Linked DNA regions of Granulimonas faecalis. The protein of the gene in region 1 interacts with the protein of each later gene in a pairwise test. Links are inferred from orthologs where the notes say so. Each region holds a gene or a part of one and is shown in the gene's direction. Other genes may lie near its edges.

The links.
Region 2: the proteins of ftsZ (region 1) and rlmN interact in binary tests that used the Escherichia coli proteins (3 or more experiments, as listed by UniProt). The link is inferred for Granulimonas faecalis from one-to-one orthologs.

What each region holds. Positions count from the first base shown.
Region 1 is NZ_BQKC01000001.1:1,280,275-1,290,952, reverse strand. The notes cover bases 684-3,527. They hold ftsZ (cell division protein FtsZ), read left to right. Parts: upstream 684-1,477; coding sequence 1,478-2,578; downstream 2,579-3,527. Other genes in these bases: OR600_RS05870 (phosphate ABC transporter substrate-binding protein), read left to right, coding at 3,378-3,527; OR600_RS05875 (purine nucleoside phosphorylase YfiH/LACC1 family protein), read left to right, coding at 2,596-3,381; OR600_RS05885 (cell division protein FtsQ/DivIB), read left to right, coding at 684-1,235. Also shown: murB (UDP-N-acetylmuramate dehydrogenase), read left to right, coding at 1-160; more of OR600_RS05885, read left to right, coding at 114-683; more of OR600_RS05870, read left to right, coding at 3,528-4,226; phosphate ABC transporter permease PstA, read left to right, coding at 4,223-6,190; phosphate ABC transporter ATP-binding protein PstB, read left to right, coding at 6,195-6,998; OR600_RS05855 (phosphate signaling complex PhoU family protein), read left to right, coding at 7,036-7,995; OR600_RS05850 (YggS family pyridoxal phosphate-dependent enzyme), read left to right, coding at 7,992-8,750; OR600_RS05845 (cell division protein SepF), read left to right, coding at 8,774-9,439; proC (pyrroline-5-carboxylate reductase), read left to right, coding at 9,441-10,259; OR600_RS05835 (YggT family protein), read left to right, coding at 10,264-10,533; OR600_RS05830 (DivIVA domain-containing protein), read left to right, coding at 10,650-10,678. UniProt on the Escherichia coli protein: Essential cell division protein that forms a contractile ring structure (Z ring) at the future cell division site. The regulation of the ring assembly controls the timing and the location of cell division.
Region 2 is NZ_BQKC01000001.1:2,070,435-2,081,133, forward strand. What follows is about bases 5,129-7,993. They hold rlmN (dual-specificity RNA methyltransferase RlmN), read left to right. Parts: upstream 5,129-5,944; coding sequence 5,945-7,042; downstream 7,043-7,993. Other genes in these bases: OR600_RS09155 (D-alanine--D-alanine ligase family protein), read right to left, coding at 5,129-5,840; OR600_RS09165 (hypothetical protein), read right to left, coding at 7,155-7,400; OR600_RS09170 (ParB/RepB/Spo0J family partition protein), read right to left, coding at 7,393-7,993. Outside these bases: OR600_RS09145 (M28 family peptidase), read right to left, coding at 1-1,386; OR600_RS09150 (helicase C-terminal domain-containing protein), read right to left, coding at 1,902-4,853; more of OR600_RS09155, read right to left, coding at 4,881-5,128; more of OR600_RS09170, read right to left, coding at 7,994-8,220; OR600_RS09175 (ParA family protein), read right to left, coding at 8,255-9,055; 16S rRNA (guanine(527)-N(7))-methyltransferase RsmG, read right to left, coding at 9,286-10,026; OR600_RS09185 (Jag family protein), read right to left, coding at 10,180-10,699.

The sequences.
Region 1 (10,678 bases):
CGCGCTGGTGAGCCGGCTCGACCCCGGCTACATCGTCAACGACCGTCAGGCGCGCGCCGTGGACGTGCTCGCGCTCATGCACCGCATGCAGGAGACCGTGGAGGAGGCGAAGGGTGTCAGGCTCAAACCGCAGGTCAAATTCCTCGGCTTCCAGTCGTAGGCGCACGGACCGGCCCGCGAGGGGGCGGCGCCAGGCGCCCGCGCCCCGTCCCACCCGGCGCCTCGCGGCGGCGGGCAGCGCGCGCGAGACCAAGTCCGTCGGCCGCCTCTCGGTCGCGGGCCTCGGCCTCACCGACCACAAGCGCCGCCCCTGGCCGGCCGCCCTCAAGTGGGCCGTCGCGGCCCTCGTCGCCGTCGGCCTCGTGGTGGGCGCTCTCTTCGCGGCGAGCCTGACCCCCGTCTTCACGGCCACCTCCATCGAGGCCGAGCCGTCCGACCACCTCACGGCCGAGAACATCATCAAGCTGGCCGCCGTGCCCGACGGCGCCACGCTCCTCAACGTCGACACCGGGGCCATCGCCGAGCGCTTGGCCAAGAACCCGTGGGTCGCCGATGTGAGCGTGCGGCGGGAGTACCCCGACCGCCTCCGCATTACCGTGACGGAGCGCGACATCCTCGCCATCGTGGTCGTGAGCTCCGGCAACGTCGCGTGGTACCTGTCGTCAGACGGCACCTGGGTGGAGCCCGCCAAGCTTGCCGGCGGCTCCGACAGCCTGGCCGACCAAGCCCTCGCCCTCGCGCGCCAGGAGGGCTGCCTGCTCATCCGCGACGTGCCGGGCACCGTGTCGCCCAAGGCCGGTGCCAAGACCACGGACGCCCCCATCCTCGGCGTCATCGACTACCAGAAGGGCTTCACCAAGGGCCTCGCCGACCAGGTGGTGTCCTACTCGGCCTCGAGCGAGGAGGCCATCTCGTGCGTGCTCGAGAGCGGCATCGAGGTGAGCCTCGGCGACCCCTCCCAGATCTCGTCGAAGGAGGCCGTCGTCAACGAGCTCATGGCCCAGCACCCCAACCAGCTCACCTACATCAACGTTCGCAACCCCGCCAAGCCGAGCTTCCGTAGGGTCTCGAGCAACTCCGTGGCCCAGGGCAGCGGTGTGCAGGCGCCGGCAGCCGACGGGGGAGGGGGCGACCCGCAGGCCCAGGGGGACAGCTCCCAGGGCTCCGGTGACGGTACCAGGACGGGGGACGGCGACCAGTCCGCCGACGGCTCACTGCCCACACAGGATGGTTGAGGGTGAGGTAGAGGGTTATGCTTTTGAAAGCCGCCGGTAAAGGCTCTAGCTGGGACGTTCATAGGACTGACAGACCGGTTGACGGGTCACTCGCATTTATGGCAATATAAGTCGCTTTAGCTGATTCGTAGAGCTTAACTTGAACCTTAGGGTTCAGCGGGGGAGGGCGAGCAGGCGTCCGCCTCGAAGAAGAAGGACCTGCGCACCACACAGGAAGGCCGGGAGCATCCCGAGGAGGAACCATGAAGGACACCGAGACCCCCAACAACTACCTCGCCGTCATCAAGGTCGTGGGCGTGGGCGGCGGCGGCACCAACGCCGTCAACCGCATGATCGAGGAGGGCATCCGCGGCGTCGAGTTCGTCGCCGTGAACACCGACGCCCAGGCCCTCGCCCTCTCCGACGCCGACATCAAGGTGCACATCGGCACCGACCTCACCAAGGGCCTTGGCGCCGGCGCCAACCCCGAGGTGGGCATGCAGGCCGCCGAGGACTCCCGCGACGAGATCAAGGCCGCCCTCGCCGGCGCGGACATGGTCTTCATCACCGCGGGCGAGGGCGGCGGCACCGGCACCGGCGCCGCCCCCGTCGTGGCCGACATCGCCAAGAACGACATCAAGGCCCTCACCGTGGCCGTCGTCACCCGCCCGTTCACCTTCGAGGGCCGCAAGCGCGGCCAGCAGGCCGTGGACGGCGTGGACGCCCTCGCCGAGAACGTCGACACCCTCATCGTCATCCCCAACGACCGCCTGCTCGACCTCGCCGAGAAGAAGACCACCATGCTCGAGGCCTTCCGCATGGCCGACGACGTGCTGTGCCAGGGCACCCAGGGCATCACGGACCTCATCACGGTCCCCGGCCTCATCAACCTCGACTTCGCCGACGTCTGCACCATCATGCGCGGCGCCGGTACGGCCATGATGGGCATCGGCCTCGCCTCCGGCGACTCCCGCGCCGCCGACGCCGCCCAGGAGGCCATCTCCAGCCGCCTGCTCGAGAGCTCCGTGGACGGCGCCACCCGCGTCCTGCTCTCCATCTCCGGCAACAAGGACCTCGGCATCCAGGAGATCAACGACGCCGCCGAGGTCATCGCCCAGAACGTGGACGCCGACGCCAACATCATCTTCGGCACCGTGGTCGACGAGAGCCTCGGCGACCAGGTGCGTGTGACCGTCATCGCCACCGGCTTCAACGACGGCAACGTGCAGCCCCAGCTCAACATGGGCGGCTTCGGCGCCTCCGCGCCCAAGCGCGCCGCGGCCCCGGCCCCTAAGCCCGCCTCCAACAACTTCGGGGACCGCGAGTTCGACATCCCCGACTTCCTCAAGCGCGCCCGCGGCTGATGGGCGCCCCCTCCTTGGTGGAGAGGACCGTCGACGGCGTGACCCTGCTCGGCGACTTCGGTCGCCCGAGCAGGGTCACGTTCGCGTTCACGGAGCGCACGGGCGGTGTCTCCCTGCCCCCTTTCGAATCCCTCAACCTCGGCGACCACGTGGGCGACGACCCCGCCGCCGTGGCCGAGAACCGCGCCCGCGCCCTGGCGGCCCTGGGGGCCGGCGACATCGCCGGGTCCCTCGTGGTCCCCAACCAGGTGCACGGCGACCGCGTGGTGACCGTCCGCTCCGCCGACCCCGCGGCCGTGGCCGCGGCCCGCTCCGAGGCCGCCGAGGGGGCCGACGCCGTGGTGTGCCTCGTCCCCGGGGTGCCGGTGCTCCTGTGCTACGCCGACTGCGTCCCCGTGGTGCTCGTGGCCCCCGACGGCTTTGCCGTCGTCCACTCGGGCTGGAAGGGTACATACGCACGCATAGCCGCCAAGGCGCTCGGGGCGCTGTGCGAGGGCTCCCCGGTGCCCCCGTCCTCGGTGCGGGCCTACCTCGGCCCCCATATCGCGGGATGTGACTATGAGGTGTCGACCGAGCTGCTTAATCGGTTCGAAACCGAGTTTGGTAGCATTGTCGGGGTCGACGCCAGCCACCTCTCGCTGGCCGCGGCCATCGTGAACACGCTCGTGAGTGCAGGGATGGACCCGTGCAACATCGTGAACCCAGAGATATCGACGCCCGCCTCCACGGACCGCTTCTTCTCGTACCGCGCCGAGGGGGGCATGTGCGGGCGGCACGGCGCGGTGGCCTGGCTCGCCCCGTGAGGCGCTTCGGCGCGCTGGCGTGCCTCGCGGCCTGCGTCGTCGCCCTCGCCGGCTGCGCCCCCTCGTCCGGGGCGACCGGCGACACCGTGACCGTCGCCGGCTCCACCACGGTCATGCCCATCGCCGAGATGGCGGCGGAGCGCTTCCAGGAGCTCACGGGCGACCGCGTCCTCGTGAGCGGGCTGGGGTCCTCCGCGGGCATCGAGGCCGTCATGAACGGCACGGCCGACATCGCCACCTCGAGCCGCGGCCTCACGGCCGCCGAGGAAGCCACCGGCGAGCTCGTCACCACCGTCATCGCCCGCGACGGCATCGCCGTCATCGTCAACGCCGGCAACCCGGTGGGCAACCTGACCGTCGGCCAGCTCCGCGCCGTGTACGCCGGCGACGTCACCAACTGGTCCGAGCTCGGCGGCCCCGACCTCCCCATCCTCGTGGTCAACCGCGACGAGGCCTCCGGCACCCGCGAGGCCTTCAAGTCCATCGTCATGGACGGCGCGCGCTTCGACGCCTCGGCGGCCGTGCTCCCCGGCACGGGCCAGGTTCGCGACGTCGTGAGCCGCACCCCGGGCGCCATCGGCTACATCTCCATCGGCTTCGTGGACTCCGCCTTCACCACCTCCAAGGTCAAGGCGCTCTCCATCGACGGCGTCGAGCCCACCGAGGCCAACGTCGCCAGCGGCGTGTACCCCGTCTCGCGCAGCCTCTACCTCTTCACCAAGGGCGAGCCCTCCGGCGAGGCGAAGGCCTACATCGACGAGGTCCTGTCGCCCGACATGGCCCAGACCATCCGAGACGCCGGCTACATCCCGGCCTCCGAGTCGGAGGGAGGCGACGCCTCGTGAGCAAGAAGGAAGAGCCCCTGCTCAAGCCCCCGCGCCTGGATGACATCGACCCCAACACGGCGCCGGCGCACAGCTCCAACCTCAAGCTCGTTAGCCGCTCCACCATGATCAAGGAGCGTGCCCTCGAGGGCCTCTTCCTCGTGTGCGCCTGCGTGGCCGTCCTGGCCGTGCTGCTCATCTTCGTCTTCACGCTGTGGAAGGCGATGCCCGTCCTCTCCGACATCGGCATCCTGAGCTTCTTCGGGCTCACCTGGGCGCCCTCTGAGGGGGAGTACGGCATCATGGCCCTGCTCGCCGGCTCCGTCATCGTGACGGCCGGCGCCTTGGTCATCGGCGTGCCCCTCGCCATCGGCTGCGCCGTCTACCTCACCGAGATCGCCAACAAGCGCCTCTCGGGCATCGTGTCGACGGCCGTCGACCTCCTGGCCGGCGTCCCCTCGGTCATCTACGGCTTCTTCGGCCTCGTCATCCTGCGGCCCCTCGTCGCCGACGCCACGGGCGGCCTGGGCTTCGGTGCCCTCACAGCGTGGCTCGTGCTCGCCATCATGATCGTGCCCACCATCACGACGCTCACCATGGACGCCCTGCGCTCCATCCCCATGGGCGTGCGCGAGGCCAGCTACTCCATGGGCGCCACCAAGTGGCAGACCATCTACAAGGTGGTCCTCCCCGCGGCCAAGCTCGGCATCGTCAACGCCGTGGTGCTCGGCATGGGCCGCGCCATCGGCGAGACCATGGCCGTCCTCATGGTCGTGGGCAACGCCCCCGTGGTGCCCGAGAGCGTCTCGAGCCCCATCTCCACCCTCACGAGCCAGATCGCCCTCGACATGGGCTACTCCAGCGGCCTGCACCGCTCCGCGCTGTTCGGTATGGGTGTGGTGCTCTTCGTCATCTCCGCGGGGCTCGTGGGACTCGTGCGTCTGGTGAGCCGTCCCCGCGAGGCCAAGGTGGACACCGAGAAGCTCGCCGAGGAGCGCCGCGAGAGGGAGGACGGGACCCGCGCCACCCAGTGGGAGCTCGCCGAGGACGTCGCCGCCCCTCCCGCCGGTCTCGCCGCCGACGTGGCGGCCCAGGAGGGTTCCCGCGCCCGCATCAAGCGGCTCCTGTCGTCCGGTGCGTCGCCCAAGGTGTCCAAGTCGGCCACCAACAGCGCCATGCTCGGCGTCTTCCGCACCGCCGGCGCCGTCACCACGGCGGTGCTCGTGCTCATCATCCTGTTCGTGGCGGTCAACGGCCTGCCGGCGATGAGCCTGGACTTCGTGTTCGGCTGGCCCGAGGGCGTCAACGCCGAGGGCGGCATCTTCCCCACGATCGTCTCGTCGCTCTACGTGACGGCCCTGGCCATGCTCGTCTGCACGCCCATCGCCGTGCTCGCAGCCGTGTACCTGGCCGAGTACGCCAAGCAGGGCCGCCTCGTGAACTTCATCCGCTACGCGAGCGACACCCTGTCGTCGGTCCCCTCCATCGTCATGGGCCTGTTCGGCTTCGCCCTGTTCGTGGAAGCCTTCGGGTTCGGCCTGTCCATGCTCTCGGCCGCCCTGGCCCTGGCCCTGATGATGCTGCCCATAGTCATGCGCACCACCGAGGAGGCCATTCGTGCGGTGCCCCGCTACATCCGCTGGGGTGCCTACGGCCTCGGTGCCACCAAGTGGCAGGTCGTGAGCCGTGTCGTGCTCCCGAGCGCCTTCCCACGCATCGCCACCGGCATCGTGCTCGCCATCGGCCGCGCCGTGGGCGAGACCGCCGTGGTCATGTACACCATGGGCCAGGCTATCAACCTACCCGTGACGCCGCTCGACTCCGGCCGTCCCATGACCATCCACCTGTACCTGCTCGCCAACGACGGCATCAACATGCAGGCCGCCTACGGCACGGCCCTGCTGCTCATGCTGCTCATCCTCGCGTTCAACCTCTTCGCCCGCCACCTCTCCCGCAAGAGCGCCAAGAAAGCCGGAGGCAAGTGATCCCATGACCGAGTACCGCAACGCTCCCCGCAACGAAAAGACCGGCATCCATGTGGCCGACTTCGACTTCTGGTACGGGGACTTCCACGCCCTCACCGGCGTCACCATGGACATCGCCCAGAACAAGATCACGAGCTTCATCGGCCCGTCGGGTTGCGGCAAGTCCACGTTCCTGCGCTGCATCAACCGTATGAACGACCTCATCGAGGGCACGCGCACGGCCGGCACCATGGAGCTCGACGGCAGCGACATCTACGCCGCCGGGGTGGACCCCGTGGACCTCAGGCGCCGCGTGGGCATGATCTTCCAGCAGCCCAACCCGTTCCCCAAGTCGATCTATGAGAACGTGGCCTTCGGGCCGCGCCTCCAGGGCGTCACGTCCAAGGACGACCTCGACGGCATCGTGGAGGAGTCGCTCAAGCGCGCCAACCTCTGGAAAGAGGTGTCCAACCAGCTCGACAAGAACGGCCTGGCCCTCTCCGGCGGCCAGCAGCAGCGCCTCTGCATCGCCCGCGTGCTCGCCGTCCAGCCGGACGTCCTGCTCATGGACGAGCCCTGCAGCGCCATCGACCCCACCTCCGTGCAGAAGGTCGAGGACCTCATGTACGAGCTGGCGCCCGAGATGACCATCATCATCGTCACCCACAACATGCAGCAGGCCGCGCGCATCTCCGACTACATGGCGTTCTTCCTCCAGGAGCACGCCGGAGAGCCCGCCACCCTCATCGAGTACGGCGTCACGAGCGAGATCTTCTCCTCGCCCAAGGACCAGCGCACCGAGGACTACATCACCGGCCGGTTCGGCTGATCGGCCAGCCCCGCACGCACCGAGAGAAAGGAGCCCCATGAGGGAGCAATTCGACCGCCAGCTGGCGCGCCTGCGCCAGGAGCTCGTGTCCATCTACGCGGAGACCGACCTCCAGCTCCACGACGCCGTGGACTCCCTGGTCCAGGGCGACAAGGCCAAGGCCCGGGCCGTCAAGAAGGCCACGCGCGCCATCGACCTGCGCTGCAACGAGCTTGAGGACCGCGCCTACAACCTGATCGTGCTGCAGAACCCCGTGGCCAGCGACCTGCGCCTCCTGCAGTTCGTCATCTACTGCAACTTCAACCTCGCCCGCATGAGCAACCACGTGCGCAACATCGCCAAGACCACCAAGCGCTGTGCCGGCCACGACGTGCCCGGCCAGCTCCTCGACCTGCTCGCCAGCGAGGCGCACCTCGTCTACCGCGTGCTCGGCGCCACGGTCCAAGCCATCGTCGACAACGACATCGCCGAGGCCGCCGAGCTCCCCGAGCTCGACCGCCCAGTGGACGACCTCTACAAGAGCTTCTACAGCTCGTTCTCGCGCCTCGGGCCCGACGACGACATCGACGCGGCCAGCCGCGTGATCATGGCCGCCCGCATGCTCGAGCGCATCTCCGACAACTCCGTCGAGGTGGGGGAGCGCCTGGTGTTCCTGCTCACGGGCAACCACGAGGCCCTCACCGCCCTCGCCGACATGGACGAGGAGGAGATCGAGGACCTCTACGTGGGCCAGAACGCGTCCTTCTCCCTCGGCGCCGAGAAGATCGAGCGCCTGGCCAACCAGATCCCCGAGATCGAGGTGGGCGCCGACTCCGACCCCATCGTGGACGACGAGATCATCTCCGGGAACATGAGCCAGGCCCTCGAGATGGCCGCCCGCGCCGCCGCCCAGGCCAAGGCCGAGAAGGCCGCCAAGAAGGCCCAGAAGGCCGGTGCCCAGAAGGAGGCGCCCAAGGACGGTGCGAAGGGCGCCCAGAAGGGGGGCGATCCCCGATGAGCCCGGTGGAGGACCAGGGGGCCTACCGCGCGTTCCTCGCCCGGCGCCGCGCCGAGATTGAGGCGCGCATTGCCGCTGCCTGCGAGCGCGTGGGGCGCGACGCCTCTGAAGTCCGGGTCTTCGCCGTCTCCAAGACGGTGGGGCCGGAGGAGGTCGTCTCGGCCATGGCCGCCGGCTACACCTGCTTCGCGGAGAACCGTCCCCAAGAGCTCGTGCGCAAGCTCGCCGCCCTCGAGGCCGCGGGCGTCGACGTGCCCCGCTTCGACATGATCGGCAACCTCCAGAAGAACAAGGTCAACGCGGTGCTCGGCCGCGCCACGGTCATCCAGTCGGTCTCCTCGGCGCACCTGGCCGAGGCCGTGAGCCGCCGTGCCGCCGAGCGCGGCATCGTGGCCCGGGTCCTTCTCGAGGTCAACGTGTCCGGCGAGGAGACCAAGGGCGGCTTCGCCCCCGCCGAGCTGGCCCAATGGGCCGAGCACATCGCCGACCTCCCCGGCATCCAACCCGAGGGCCTCATGACCATGGCGCCCGCCCACGAGCCGGTCGAGGACCGCGAGACGTTCAGGGGACTCCGGGAGCTTCGTGATAGTCTGGAGACCGAGACGGGCCTCGTGCTGCCGGTGCTCTCCTGCGGCATGAGCGACGACTTCGAGATCGCGGTGGAGGAGGGCTCGACCCTCGTGCGCCTCGGCCGCGTCGTCTTCGACCACGACTACACCCCCGCCGCCGGCGACCCGGCGACCAAACGCGACTAAAACGAGACCAAGGAGGGTCTGCCGTGAGCTTCCTCGACAACATCCGCGACCGCCTCATGGGCGAGTCGGGCCAGGGCTACGACGACTACGACCGCGGCTACGACGACTACGACGACCAGTGGGGCGACGAGCACCAGACCAGCGGCGTCCTCGGCAACACGTCCCGGCCCGAGGCCGAGTCGGTCTCGGTCTACACGAGGAGCGGGCGTCCCGTGGAGGAGGGCGTCTCCTCGCCGTCCGCCGGCGGGTTCAGCACCTCGCAGCGCATGGGCGACGAGCGCTGGGGCGCCGGCAGCACCCACCGCACCGCGGGCGACTACGCGCCCTCGGCCACGAGCGTGCTCGGCAACTCCCACACCCCCACGCCGGGCGACGTGGGCCTCACACCCGTCCCCCGCGTGAGCTCCGGCAAACTCCCGCCCTACGTGCTCAAGCCCACGAGCTACGACGACGTGCAGCTCGTCATCCGCCGCGTGCGCACCAACCAACCCGTGGTCATCTCGTTCAGGAACACCCAGATCGAGATCGCCAAGCGCATCCTCGACTTCTGCTTCGGCCTCTCCTGCGGCGTCGACGGCGCCGTGGAGGAGATCGACGACCGCGTGTTCGTCGTCCTGCCCAACGGCATCGAGCTCTCCTCGGCCGACCTGGAGAAGCTCGCCGCCGACCGCGTGATCGGCGGTAGGTAGCGTGCGCGCCTCGGAGGCCGCCGTCTGCATCGTCGGCGGGGGAGCCATGGGCGGCGCCATCGCCCGCGGGCTCGTGGCGTCGGGCACCTGCCCCGCCTCCCACGTGACGGTGTGCGACCACAACGACGCCAAGCTCGAGGCCCTCGCCTCCGATTGCGCCGTGTCCACCGCCAGGGATGCGGCCCGCGCCCTCGCCGCGTCGCCCGACGTGGTGGTCGTGGCCGTGAAGCCGCAGGTCCTCTCCTCGCTCCTCGAGGAGGTGGGGCCCGCCGTGGCCGGCTCCCTCGCTGTCTCCATCGCCGCCGGCACGCCCCTGGGCTCCATCGAGGAGCAGCTGGGGGAGGGAGCCCGCGTCGTCCGCGTCATGCCCAACCTTCCCGTGGCCGTCCGCCGCGGCGCCTCCGCCGTGGCCCGGGGCCTCTGGGCCACCGACGACGACGTCGCGCTCGTGTGCGAGCTCTTCGGCGCCCTGGGCTCCGTCGCCGTCATGCGTGAGGACCAACTCGACGCCGAGGGTGCCGTCATCGGCTGCGCGCCGGCGTACTTCGCCCTCATGGTCGACGCCCTCACCCGTGCCGGCGTGGACGCGGGCCTTCCCGCCGCGGCGGCCCGCGACCTCGCCTGCGCCACCATGGGGGGCGTGAGCGAGATGCTCTCGGACTCCGGCGAGCACCCCCGCGCCTACATGGAGAAGGTGACCTCCCCCGGAGGCACCACCGCGGCGGCCCTCCGCGTGCTCGAGCCGGCCCTCGTGGAGGGCTGCTACGGCGCCGTGGACGCGGCCCTCGAACGCACCCGTGCCCTATCCCGGAAAGGCTGAGCCCATGCTTCCACTCGCCCGCGCGGTGAGCACCCTGTTCGAGATCTACGAGTTCATCATCCTCGCCTGGTGCATCCTCAGCTGGATTCCCCGCACCCCCGGCGGCTTCGTCGACGACCTCTCCCAGGTGCTCTCCCGCCTCGTCATGCCCTACCTCGGCGTGTTCCGGCGCGTCATCCCCTCGTTCGGCGGCATCGACTTCTCGCCGGTGGTGGCCATCCTGGCCCTCTCCATTCTGCAGCCCATCGTCGTGAGGCTCATCCTCATGCTGTAGCGCCGCGGCCGGCCACCTGCATTTCTCGTGGTGGGCGCGGCACGGCGCCTCCGTGCGCTAAACTTTTCCCTGTTCGTGCAATTGCACCAGGCCATCCTTTAGTGAAGGGACCGAGAATGGCGATCACACCAGCGGACATCGAGCA
Region 2 (10,699 bases), 790 kb from region 1 along the record:
GATGACGGGCATGGCGACGGTGGCGCCGTCGGTCGACGGGGTGGGCGCGACGGGCTCCTGCAGTTCTCCCTGCACGACGTCCTCGACCGGGGCGACGTTCTCCTTGCCGGCGGGGTCGTCGAGTCCGTGGCTGAAGTCGGGCACGGAAAGGGTCTCGCGGACGGTCACCGTCTCGGGGGCGGGGGAGGGCTCCTCGGCACGGCGGGCGGAACGCGGCGTGGGTTCGCTCACGGAGGAGGGGCCGGAGACGACAGGGTCGGTCGCGATGCGGCCGGTGGTCTGACGCACCTCTATGGTGCCGGTCTCCCGGGACGCGGCCTTGCGCGAGAGGAAGTCGGGGACGGGGGCGGAGGGTCGGGTCGACTGGTCCTCGACCACCGGATCGGGTTCCAGGTCGACCGGTTCCTCCACAACCTCCTCGACCGTAACGGGCTGCGGCTCAATGTACTCGATCTGACAGGTCTTGGGGAGGATACCGAGGGCCTCTACCACGTCTTTTCCGTGGCGCACCCCCTCGACCTGCTCCATCTCGGTGACGGTTTGCGTGACGACACGCTGTTCCGCAGGCACCTCGTCGACCACGATGGGGGAGTCGAGAGCCGCCCCGGCGACGGCCTCGGCCTCTGCCTGCGCGAGGAGCTCGGCGCGCTGGGCACGCTCCTCCTCGGTGCCGCCGCAGACGTCCTCGGCCACACCGAGCATGGCAGCGAGGGAGGCGTTGTTGTCGTTGGCCGCTCCGGTGAGGGGCATGAAGTGCGCGGCGATGTCGTTGATGCCGCAGACGAGCCCGGGCAGCGCGCAGACCATGCCGATGACCCATATGACCCGGAGGGCGACGTCGGGGATGACCACGACGAGCTGGAGCAGGCAGCAGAGGCCCGCGACGGCCAGGCCCATCGGGGCCCAACGAAGCACGACCCCGCTGTAACGGGAGACCGCTGGGTTGGCGAGGAGCTCCTCGTGCCCGGTGTCGTAGTGGGCCATCACGACGATGGGGCGCACGCCTCGGCCGGCATGGGGGCCGGTACCCCTGTGGAATCCCACGACATTCTGGCTGCGGGCCGGGGGCAGGAAGCGGCCGAAGAGGTCGATGCCCAGATACCTCAGCACGAGAAGGCCGCCGCTCACGGCGGCGACCACGAACCCGAGCACCGCGAGTCCGATGCCGCCGATGCCTGACACCACCATGCCGAGAAACGCCAGCACGAGGAGGATCCCGCCGATGAAGCGGGTGTCGCTGGGGGTCGTGACGTCCTGACGCGTCACATCAAGGCCTTCGTTGGAGAGCAGCTCCTGCAGGATGTCTGCGGCGTTGACCTCCTCCTGGCTGTTCGCGGGCGCTATCTCGATCCGGGAGTCAAGGTAGTCGAGGTACTTCTCGCTCATGGACATCGGCGTCATCCTCCGTCGGTTCGGCCGCGAAGCCGGGTGCTTCGTTTATGGCATGTTCAGGGCCGGAGCCAAAGATACCCGCAAGTATACGCCCTCATCCCCGCCAACCTGCAGGGTGGGGGAGGCCCCAGGAAGTCCCCTCAAACCGTCCGGACAACAAACATCGAACGTGACAAAAGTGTCCGGGTGCCCTGTCCCATCACCCGGACACTTTTGTCACGTTGCTTTTTTTACGGTGAGTGTGACGGCGTACACCCCTTGGTACACATCGGTTTACGGATCCGTGAGACATGACAGAAGATGCCGTACCTCCATGACGGAACCTGTTATCGAGAGCTATAAATGATATGTTTTAATATAGGTAACTAATACATGTAACCCATAACAGAGTTACAACAACACATGTAACGACCATCACCAACTGGCAATATCATAGGATACAAAGAGACGGAACGTTCTAAAACGTTCCGTCTCTTAAACAATATCATGTATCAATGTCATATATGGCTTCAGCTCTCGTGACTGCGTCTCCAAAGTTCGATGAAGCCCCTGAGGTTGTCCCGACCCAAACGGGTGACGTTGGAGCTGGGGAGCGAGTTGACGAACGTACGCCCGTAGCGCTTTGTGGTGAGACGGCTGTCCAGGAGTACCAGCACTCCTTTGTCGCGGCTGGAGCGGATGAGCCTTCCTGCCGCCTGCTTCACGGCGAGCACGGCTTCGGGCAGGGAGTGGTGCCACCAGGCGCGGGGATCCCGAGCCTCGCGTTCCTTCACCAAGGGGTCGTTGGGGTTGGCGAAGGGCAGCTTGGGGATGACCACGCACCGCAGGGTGTCGCCGGCGGCGTCGAAGCCCTCCCAGAACGACTTCAGTGCGAAGAGTGAAAGCAGCTCGTCTCCCACGAACTTCTCACGCAGGCGACGAACGTTGGCGTCCCTCGTCTGCTGCACGAGCTCCAAGCCAGCCTCACGCAGACGGGGGGAGACCATGGAGTGGAGCTGCTCCATGTCGCGGCGGTTGGTGAAGAGCGTGAGCACGGAGCCGCCCATCGCCTCATGGATGGCCACGAGGGCGTCCGCCATGGCTGGAAGGTAGTCGCGGGAGTAGGGGTCCGGCAGGTCGGAGGCCACCACGACGGCCATGTTGCGGTCGAAGTCGTAGCTGGAGGGGATGGTCAGACTCCGCGACGCCCCAGGGCCGAGGCAGTCCAGGCCCACGGCGTGCTCGAAGTGACCGAAGTCCTGCCCCACGGCCAGCGTGGCCGAGCAGTACCCCACGGTCTTGGTCTCCGGGTACCAGCGGCTCGCCAGCTCGGCGCCCACGTCGAGCTTCTCGGCCACCAGACGCTCCTCACCCCGGCGATTCTTGGCAAACGAGGCCTCGAGGTAGTAGACGAAGGAATCGTCGGTGCCGTCGAGCACGGTCTTGAGGGCCAGACGCAGGTTGCCGAGAGTGCGCAGGGGGTCCCCCATCTCGGTGGAGGCGTCCCGGACGCCCTCAAAGGCGAGGGCCTGAGCCTCCTGGAGGAACCTCACGGCCTCCTCCAGCGCCGCCTCGAAGGCGCGGCCGCTCTCCGCAAGCTGCGCCCATTCGGCCGTGGCCCGCACCTTGTCATCGATCCACAGGGTGACGGTGTCGTAGCCGCCGCGACGCCCGCAGCCTTGGGCCACCAGCACGAGGTCGTCGAAGAAGTCGGCCGAGAACGTCATGGCCCGCGCAAGCGACGCGGAGCCCTTGGTGAGGACCCGCTCCACCGGCGTGCCGGCCTCGCTGGACGCGGCCTGGACCATGAGCTTGTGGATGGCGCCGGAGCGCACGCCGCCCAGGGTCTCAAAGGCCCTGCGGGCGTCAGGGGCGGCCACGGCGAGGGCCCACTGGCGCCGGGCCTCGGCGTCGAACCCGTGGGCCTCGTCCACCATCCAGTGGCGGATAGGGGGGAGGATGCGCTGGTCCGCCGCAACGTTGGTGAGCAGCAGGGAGTGGTTGGTCACCACGATGTCCGCCGAGGCGGCCCTGCGGCGGGCACCGTGGAGCAGGCATCCCTCGGCAAAGAACGGGCAGCGGTTGTGCAGGCACTCCTCGGGGGTGGTGGTCATCATCTGCCGCGGCACGTTGCGCCAACGGATGCCCAGGGAGTCGAGGTCGCCCTCGGGGGTCTGGCAGGCGGCGGAGAGCGTCACGGCCACGGCCGTGAGCATGTCGGACTCCACGGTGTTCCGGGACCTCCCGGCTGCGTTCACCTGGTCCACCGGGAGGTCCTGCAGCATGGCCCCCTCGACCTTGCGCAGGCACGGGTAGTGGTCGTATCCCTTAAGACTTATATATTGCAGGCCGCCGGGCAGGTTCTCATCTAGGAGCGGGAGCTCGCGGGAGACCAGCTGGTCGGTGAGGGCGTTGGTCTTGGTGGCGACACCGCAGGTCACGCCGTTCTCCTTGGCGAAAAGCGCGAGCGGCAGCAGGTAGGCCATGGACTTGCCCACGCCGGTACCCACCTCCACCACGAGGTCGGTGGACGTGGCCAGCGCCTCGTTGACCGCCTGCGCCATGGCCTTCTGCGCGGGCCGGGGCTCGAACTCCTCGTAGAACGACCCCACGACGCCGTCCTCGCAAAATGCCGCCTCGAGCTCGCCCCTCGGCACCGTCACCGGGTCGCAGAGACGGTCCTTGGCGTCCACCTTCACCTGCATCCGCTGGGCACGCACGAGGTCGCGGCGCACCTGCACCAGGGAGAAGGGCACCTGCGTGCCCTCCTCGCCGGCGATATAGGCAAAGAGCGGCCGGTAGGGCCAGTCGACCTCCGGGTGCATGGAGGCCAGCTGGCCCGCGAGGCCGGGCGGAAGCGCCGCGAGGCCGCAGAGGATGACGCGCCACATGCCGGCGAGGGCCTCGACATCGTCCATGGCCCGGTGGGACACCGATGGGCAGCCGAACACGCGGGCGAGATCCTGGAGCCTGTGGCTGGAGAGACGGGGGAGGGCGATGCGGGAGAGGGCGAGGGAGTCGATCCAGAGGTCCGAGACCTCGGAGCCGCCGCGGACCTTCTCCACGAACGTGCGGTCGAACGTGGCGTTGTGCGCGATGACGGGGCAGCCGCCCACGAAGTCGGCGAGCCTGGCCACGACCTCCTCGGCACCCGGGGCATCCACCACCATGGCGTTGGTGATGCCGGTGAGCTCCTCGATCTCGGGCGGGATGGGCCTGGAGGGCCTCACGTACGACTCGAAGCGGTCCACCACCTCCCGTCCGCTCAGACGAGCCGCCGCGACCTCGATGAGCTCGCAGTCCTTGAACGACAGGCCAGTGGTCTCGGTGTCGAGGACGACGACGTCCTCCTCGATGGGTCCGAAGTCGCAAGCAGGGTCGGCCGCCCTGTCGGCGAGGGACCGGTACAGGTCGGCGACGGCCATCGGCGTGCCCGCCATGAGCAGGTCGTCGACGGTGCGGGGCTCGGAAGTGGTGCTCACGGGGCTCCTTTTGACGGCGGAGGGACGTTAGAGACGACCCGCGCCCTCCTCCAAGGCCCATTCCACGAAGCGGCGGCACAGCTCGGGGAAGGGGATGCCGGAGCGCTGTGCGCTGTCGGGCAGGAGGGAACGCTCGGTCATGCCGGGGATGGTGTTGGTCTCGAGCAGCACGGGCTCGCCGGCGTCGGTGACGATGAAGTCGCTGCGGGAGCAGCCGGAGCAGCCGAGGGCCTTGTGGGCGGCCACCGCGAGCTCCTGGGCGCGCACGTAGGCCGCGGGGTCCAGGCGCGCGGGGATCACGTGGTGCAGCTCGCTGGGCTCGTACTTGGCCTTGAGGTCGTAGAACTCGGCGCCGGTGACGATCTCCACGATCTGCAGGGCCTCGGGCTCGCCGTTGCCGATGACCGGCACGGTGATCTCGGTGCCGGTGACGCACTCCTCGACGAGGGCGCGGTCGGATGACTCGTGGGCGACCGCGATGGCGTCCGCCAGCTGGCAGATCTCGGTCACGCGGGTGACGCCGTAGCTGGAGCCGTTGAGCACCGGCTTAACGAAGAGGGGGAGTCCCAACCGGGCCACCACGGCCTCGGTGTCGACCTCCTCACCGCGCGCCACGCAGATGCCAGCGGGGCAGGGGATGCCCGCGTCGCGGTACACGAGCTTGGCGAGGTCCTTGTCGGCAGCCGTGGCGCTCGCCACCACGCCGGAGAAGGTGTAGGGGATATGCAGCACCTCGAGCATGCCCTGGATGCAGCCGTCCTCGCCGTACTTGCCGTGCATGGCGATGAAGGCCACGTCGTAGGCACCGGTGGAAAGCCTGACACCCAACTCGGGGTCGGCCGCGTCCACCAGGTCAACGGACTCGAACCCCGCCTCGGCGAGGGCGCCCTGCACGGCGACGGCGGAGCTGTGGCTCACGTCGCGCTCGTCGGCCCAACCGCCCCACAGGAGGCACACATGGGATCTGGTGACGTCGTTGCTGCTCATAGGGGCTCCGATCGGGCTTGCATGAACGGGTAGACTGGGACGGTACGCAGGTACCGGAGTCGAGGATACTCCACCCACCCTCTCCCATAGGATCAGGTGCCAGAATGCCCGAGAAAACCCAGCCCACAAGCCCCAGCCGCGAGAACGCGGAACAGAACGCCACCCCCGCGAGGCGCGGCCCCAAGGCCGACCTCACCGCCATGGACCACGACCAGCTCGTGGCCTTCATGGAGTCCATCGGCCAGCCCTCCTTCCGCGCCAAGCAGGTGGAGGACTGGGTACGCCACAAGAACGTGCGCTCCTTCGACGAGATGACCAACCTCTCCAAGGCCCTCCGCGCCCAGCTGGCCGATGTGGCCACGCTCGGCGGCGTGACCGAGGTCGCGCGCCAGGAATCCCTGGACGGTTCCCGCAAGTACCTGTTGGCCTTCGACGACGGCGTGTCGGTGGAGTGCGTGGGCATGCCCAACGGCGACCGCCTCGCCGTCTGCGTGTCCACCCAGGCCGGCTGCCGCATGGGCTGCCGGTTCTGCGCCACCGGGGAGGCCGGGTTCACCCGCAACCTCACGGCCGACGAGATCTACGCCCAGGCCGCCCACGTGGGGCAGGACTTCGGCCAGCGCGTGACCTCCGTGGTGCTCATGGGCCAGGGCGAGCCCTTCAACAACTACGACGAGACCCTCGCCGCCATGCGGCTCATGAACAGCGAGGACGGCCTGGGGATCGGCGCCCGCCACATCACGGTGTCCACCTGCGGCGTGGTCCCGCAGATCCGCCGCTTCGCCTCCGAGCCCGAGCAGTTCGGCCTGGCCCTCTCGCTGCACTCCGCCGTGCCCGAGACCCGCAACCTCCTCATGCCGGGCGTGAGGAAGCACAGCCTCAAGCGCCTTCACGACGTCATGAAGGACTACACCGAGAAGACCCACCGTCGCCCCACCTACGAGTACGCCATGATCGCCGGCGTCAACGACGACGAGCCGCACCTGGACGCCCTCGTCGACTTCTGCCGCGGCACCCTCTGCCACGTGAACCTCATCCCCTTCAATGAGCACTCCGGCTCCAAGCTCAAGCCCTCGTCCGAGGAGCGCATCGACCGCTTTGTGAAGGTGCTCGAGGGCGTGGGTGTGGAGACCACCGTGCGCCGCAGCCGAGGAACCGACATCGACGCCGCCTGCGGGCAGCTGAAGCAGCGCCTGCGCTAGGACGCACGGGACAGAGCGGTCCAAAGGAGAACGGGCCTCCCAGCCGATGCGGCGGGGAGGACCGTTCGCTGCACGTCGTTGCCGTGACGGCCGGTGGGGAGGGGCCAGGGGGCTAGTAGCCGGCCTCCTCCCACTGCCGCTCGATCCAGGCCCGGTTGGCCTCGAGGCGAGCGGCGTCCCGGGCGGCACCGGGGTCGCCGGAGAAGCGCTCGGCCATGGAACGGCCCACCTCCACGACCCGCTTGGCCGTCGAGGTCAGGTTTCCCCGGGCCTGCGGGGTCAGCAGCACCATGAAGGCGGCCACGGCCCCGCCCACAACCACACCGGTCACCACGAACATCCCAAGGGACCTACGCATGGGCACCATCCTCTCCGTTGGCGGCGAGGAGCCCCATGAGGCGCTTGAGGTCCTCCTCGTCCTTGAACTCAATCTCGATGCGGTTCTTTCCCCGGCTCTGCTTCACCCTGACGGTGGTGTCGAGGGCCATGCGCAGGCGTCGGGCCGCACGTTTGAAGGCCTGGGGCGCAGGGGGCCGGATCGGCTTGGGTGATTCCGTGCCAGAAAACAACGGTGCGAGGGTTTCTGTCTGACGCACCGACAGATTCTCCTCCACGACCTTGCGGGCGAGCTTGATTCGCCCTTCCTCGCTCGGCACAGCGAGGATGGCCCGGGCGTGGCCCGGGGTGAGCAGGCGCTCGCAGAGGAGTACCTGCACCTCGTCAGGGAGGTCCAGTAGACGGAGGGCGTTTGCGATGGCCGGCCTCGACTTGGAGAGGATCTTCGCCAACCCCTCTTGGGTGAGGCCCTGGGACTCGATGAGCTGCCGGTAGCCCCGGGCCTCCTCGATGGGATCGAGGTCGCTGCGCTGGAGGTTCTCGATGAGGGCGAGGGAGAAGACCGCGTCGTCGTCTACCTCGCGCACGAGCACGGGGACCTCGGTGAGGCCCGCCAGCTTCGACGCCTGGTAGCGGCGCTCGCCGGCGATGATCTGGTACTCGCGTCCCACCTTGCGCACGAGGATGGGCTGGAGCACGCCGTGCTGCCTGATAGAGTCGGCCAGCTGCTCCAGGGCCTCCTCGTCAAAGTTTTGGCGGGGTTGGTCCGGGTTGGGCTTGACCTTGGAGATGGGAAGGGTGGCCTCGGTCTCCTTGCCCACCTCGGCCGACGACTCGGCCATGAGGGCGTTGAGGCCCTTTCCCAGACCCGTCTTCTTAGCCACGGTCGATCACCTCCTGGGCAAGGGCTGTGTATGCGACGGCACCCTTGTTGGTGGGGTTGTACTGGGTGATGGGAAGACCGTAGGACGGCGCCTCGCTTAGCTTGACGCTGCGCGGGATCACCGTCTCAAAGACCCGGTCGCCAAAGAAGCGACGGACCTCGGCCACGACCTGGTTGGAGAGCGTGGTGCGCTTGTCGTACATGGTCATCAGGACACCGAAGATGTCGAGGGCCGGGTTCAGGCTCTTCTGGACCATGGAGGTGGTCTCCATGAGCTTGGTGACGCCCTCCAGCGCATAGTACTCGCACTGGATAGGGATGAGCAGGCCGTCGGCGGCCGTAAGGGCGTTCAGCGTGAGCAGGCCCAGGGACGGCGGGCAGTCGATGAAGACGTAGTCATAGCTGTCCTTCACGTCCTCGAGGGCGTTCTTGAGGATGGACTCGCGGGCCATACGGCTCACAAGCTCAATCTCGGCACCGGCCAGCTGGATGGTGGCGGGCACGATGGAGACGTTCTCCTCGACGGTGCCCACGATGGCCTCATCCATGGGACGGTCTTGGAGCAGCGCGTCGTACACGTCACTGGTCAGGTCCTCCTTCTCGATACCGTAACCGCTCGTGGTGTTGCCCTGTGGGTCCAGGTCCACGACGAGGACTTTCTTTCCCGCCTCTCCGAGGGCTGCAGAGAGGTTGACGGCGGTGGTGGACTTACCCACACCGCCCTTCTGGTTGATGATGGCCAAGACCACAGGCGAGTGCTCCTGGCCGCTGCAATCTTCCTCCGTATACGGCACCGTTCCTCCTGTCTACCGCGACTCCAACGCTTCACTACGGCAAGTATACAGACGGCAGGTGCCCTGACATTCCACGTGAAACAGGAAGCTACGGCGACAGCGACGCCCACGATGTTTCACGTGTAACAAATGGCAGGCGGTTGCACGCCGGCCGAATGGCCTCCCAGCGTCCCTGAGCTATGTTTCACGTGAAACAGGCTGCCGAGCCCAGTGGGAGAGCGATGGCCCACTCAGGCAAGGGGCTTGTTCTTTGCCTCTCCGACGGGACGAGGGAGCTTTATGGAGGAGCGGCCGTCCTTTTCGTAGACAACGATCTCCCGGTGCCCCATGCCCTCGGGAAGGCTGAGTGTTTCACGTGAAACGAGCCTCATACCGACCTTCTCCGCCGTCTTCTGCCCAGAACCGAGCTCCTCGTCAGAGAGTCGCCCCTTCGACACAACGAGGCGGCCGCCCTTGGACAGGAGCGGCTGGGCGTACTCCACCAACACCCCCAGGGGGGCGACGGCTCGGGCAACCACGGCACCGAACTCGCCCCTATGGTCGACCGCATAGCTCTCGGCCCGCTCCCGCGTCGTCCCCACGGCGCCGAGCCCCATGGCGTCGGTGAACTCGGCCACGGCACGGGCCTTCTTGCCCACCGAGTCCATCAGGACGAAGGGGCGGTCCTCCATGACGGCCAGAGGAATCCCTGGGTAGCCGGCACCGGTCCCGATATCCAGGACCGGGCCGTCGGTCTTGGCGACCTCCTCCTCCAACAGCAGGGAATCCAGGATGTGGAGCACCAGGGCGTCCTCGGGGGAGGTAATGCGGGTGAGGTTCATGACCTTGTTCTTCTCGAGCACCAGGTCAAGGTGGTCGAGGAGGAGCGTCCTCTGGCCCTCCGTGCAGGCGACGCCTTGGGAAGCAAGCAACTCGCCCAGCCTGCGGTCGAGCATAGCCCGGCCCACGCCGCCGACAGTGTCCTTCTCCATGATGCACGCTCCCTGCCAAGAACCGACGAACCACCGAAATCTGGCACGGACGAACCCGCCGCACCGGCCCCACCTTGCCATAGAAAGAGGAGAGCCCGCACCGGAATGCGGGCTCTCCTTTAAAGACGCGGGCTGACCCAAGTATGCACCAAATTATCTATCGATGTCGTCGACGGGCTCCACCACCACGTACCGGTCGGGGTCCTCGCCCTCGGAATGCGTGGAGACCTCGGGGTCGTCGCGGAGCGCGATGTGCACGAGGCGACGCTCGTAGGCACTCATGGGGGAGAGGGACACGGGCTTGTCGGAGCGCTTGGCGCGGTCCGCGGCACGGCGGGCCATATCGCGGACCTTGCGGCGACGGCGCTCGCGGTACCCCTCGATGTCCACGACCACGGGGTAATGGAAGCCCAGCTGCCTGTTCACGAGGGACGAGAGGATCTGCTGGAGCGCCTCCAGGGTGCGACCGTGGCGGCCAATGAGGATGGCGAGGTCACCCTGGGAGACATCGAGGATGAGCTCACCCTCGTCGCCCTCATACTCGTCGATCACCACATCGTGCTCGCCGAAGCAGGCCAGGAGCTGACGCAGGTAGCTCACGGAGAGGTCGGCCACGGCGTCGACCTCCGCGTCGTCGATGGAGCCGTTCTCCACAAAGTGGGCCTTGACCGCC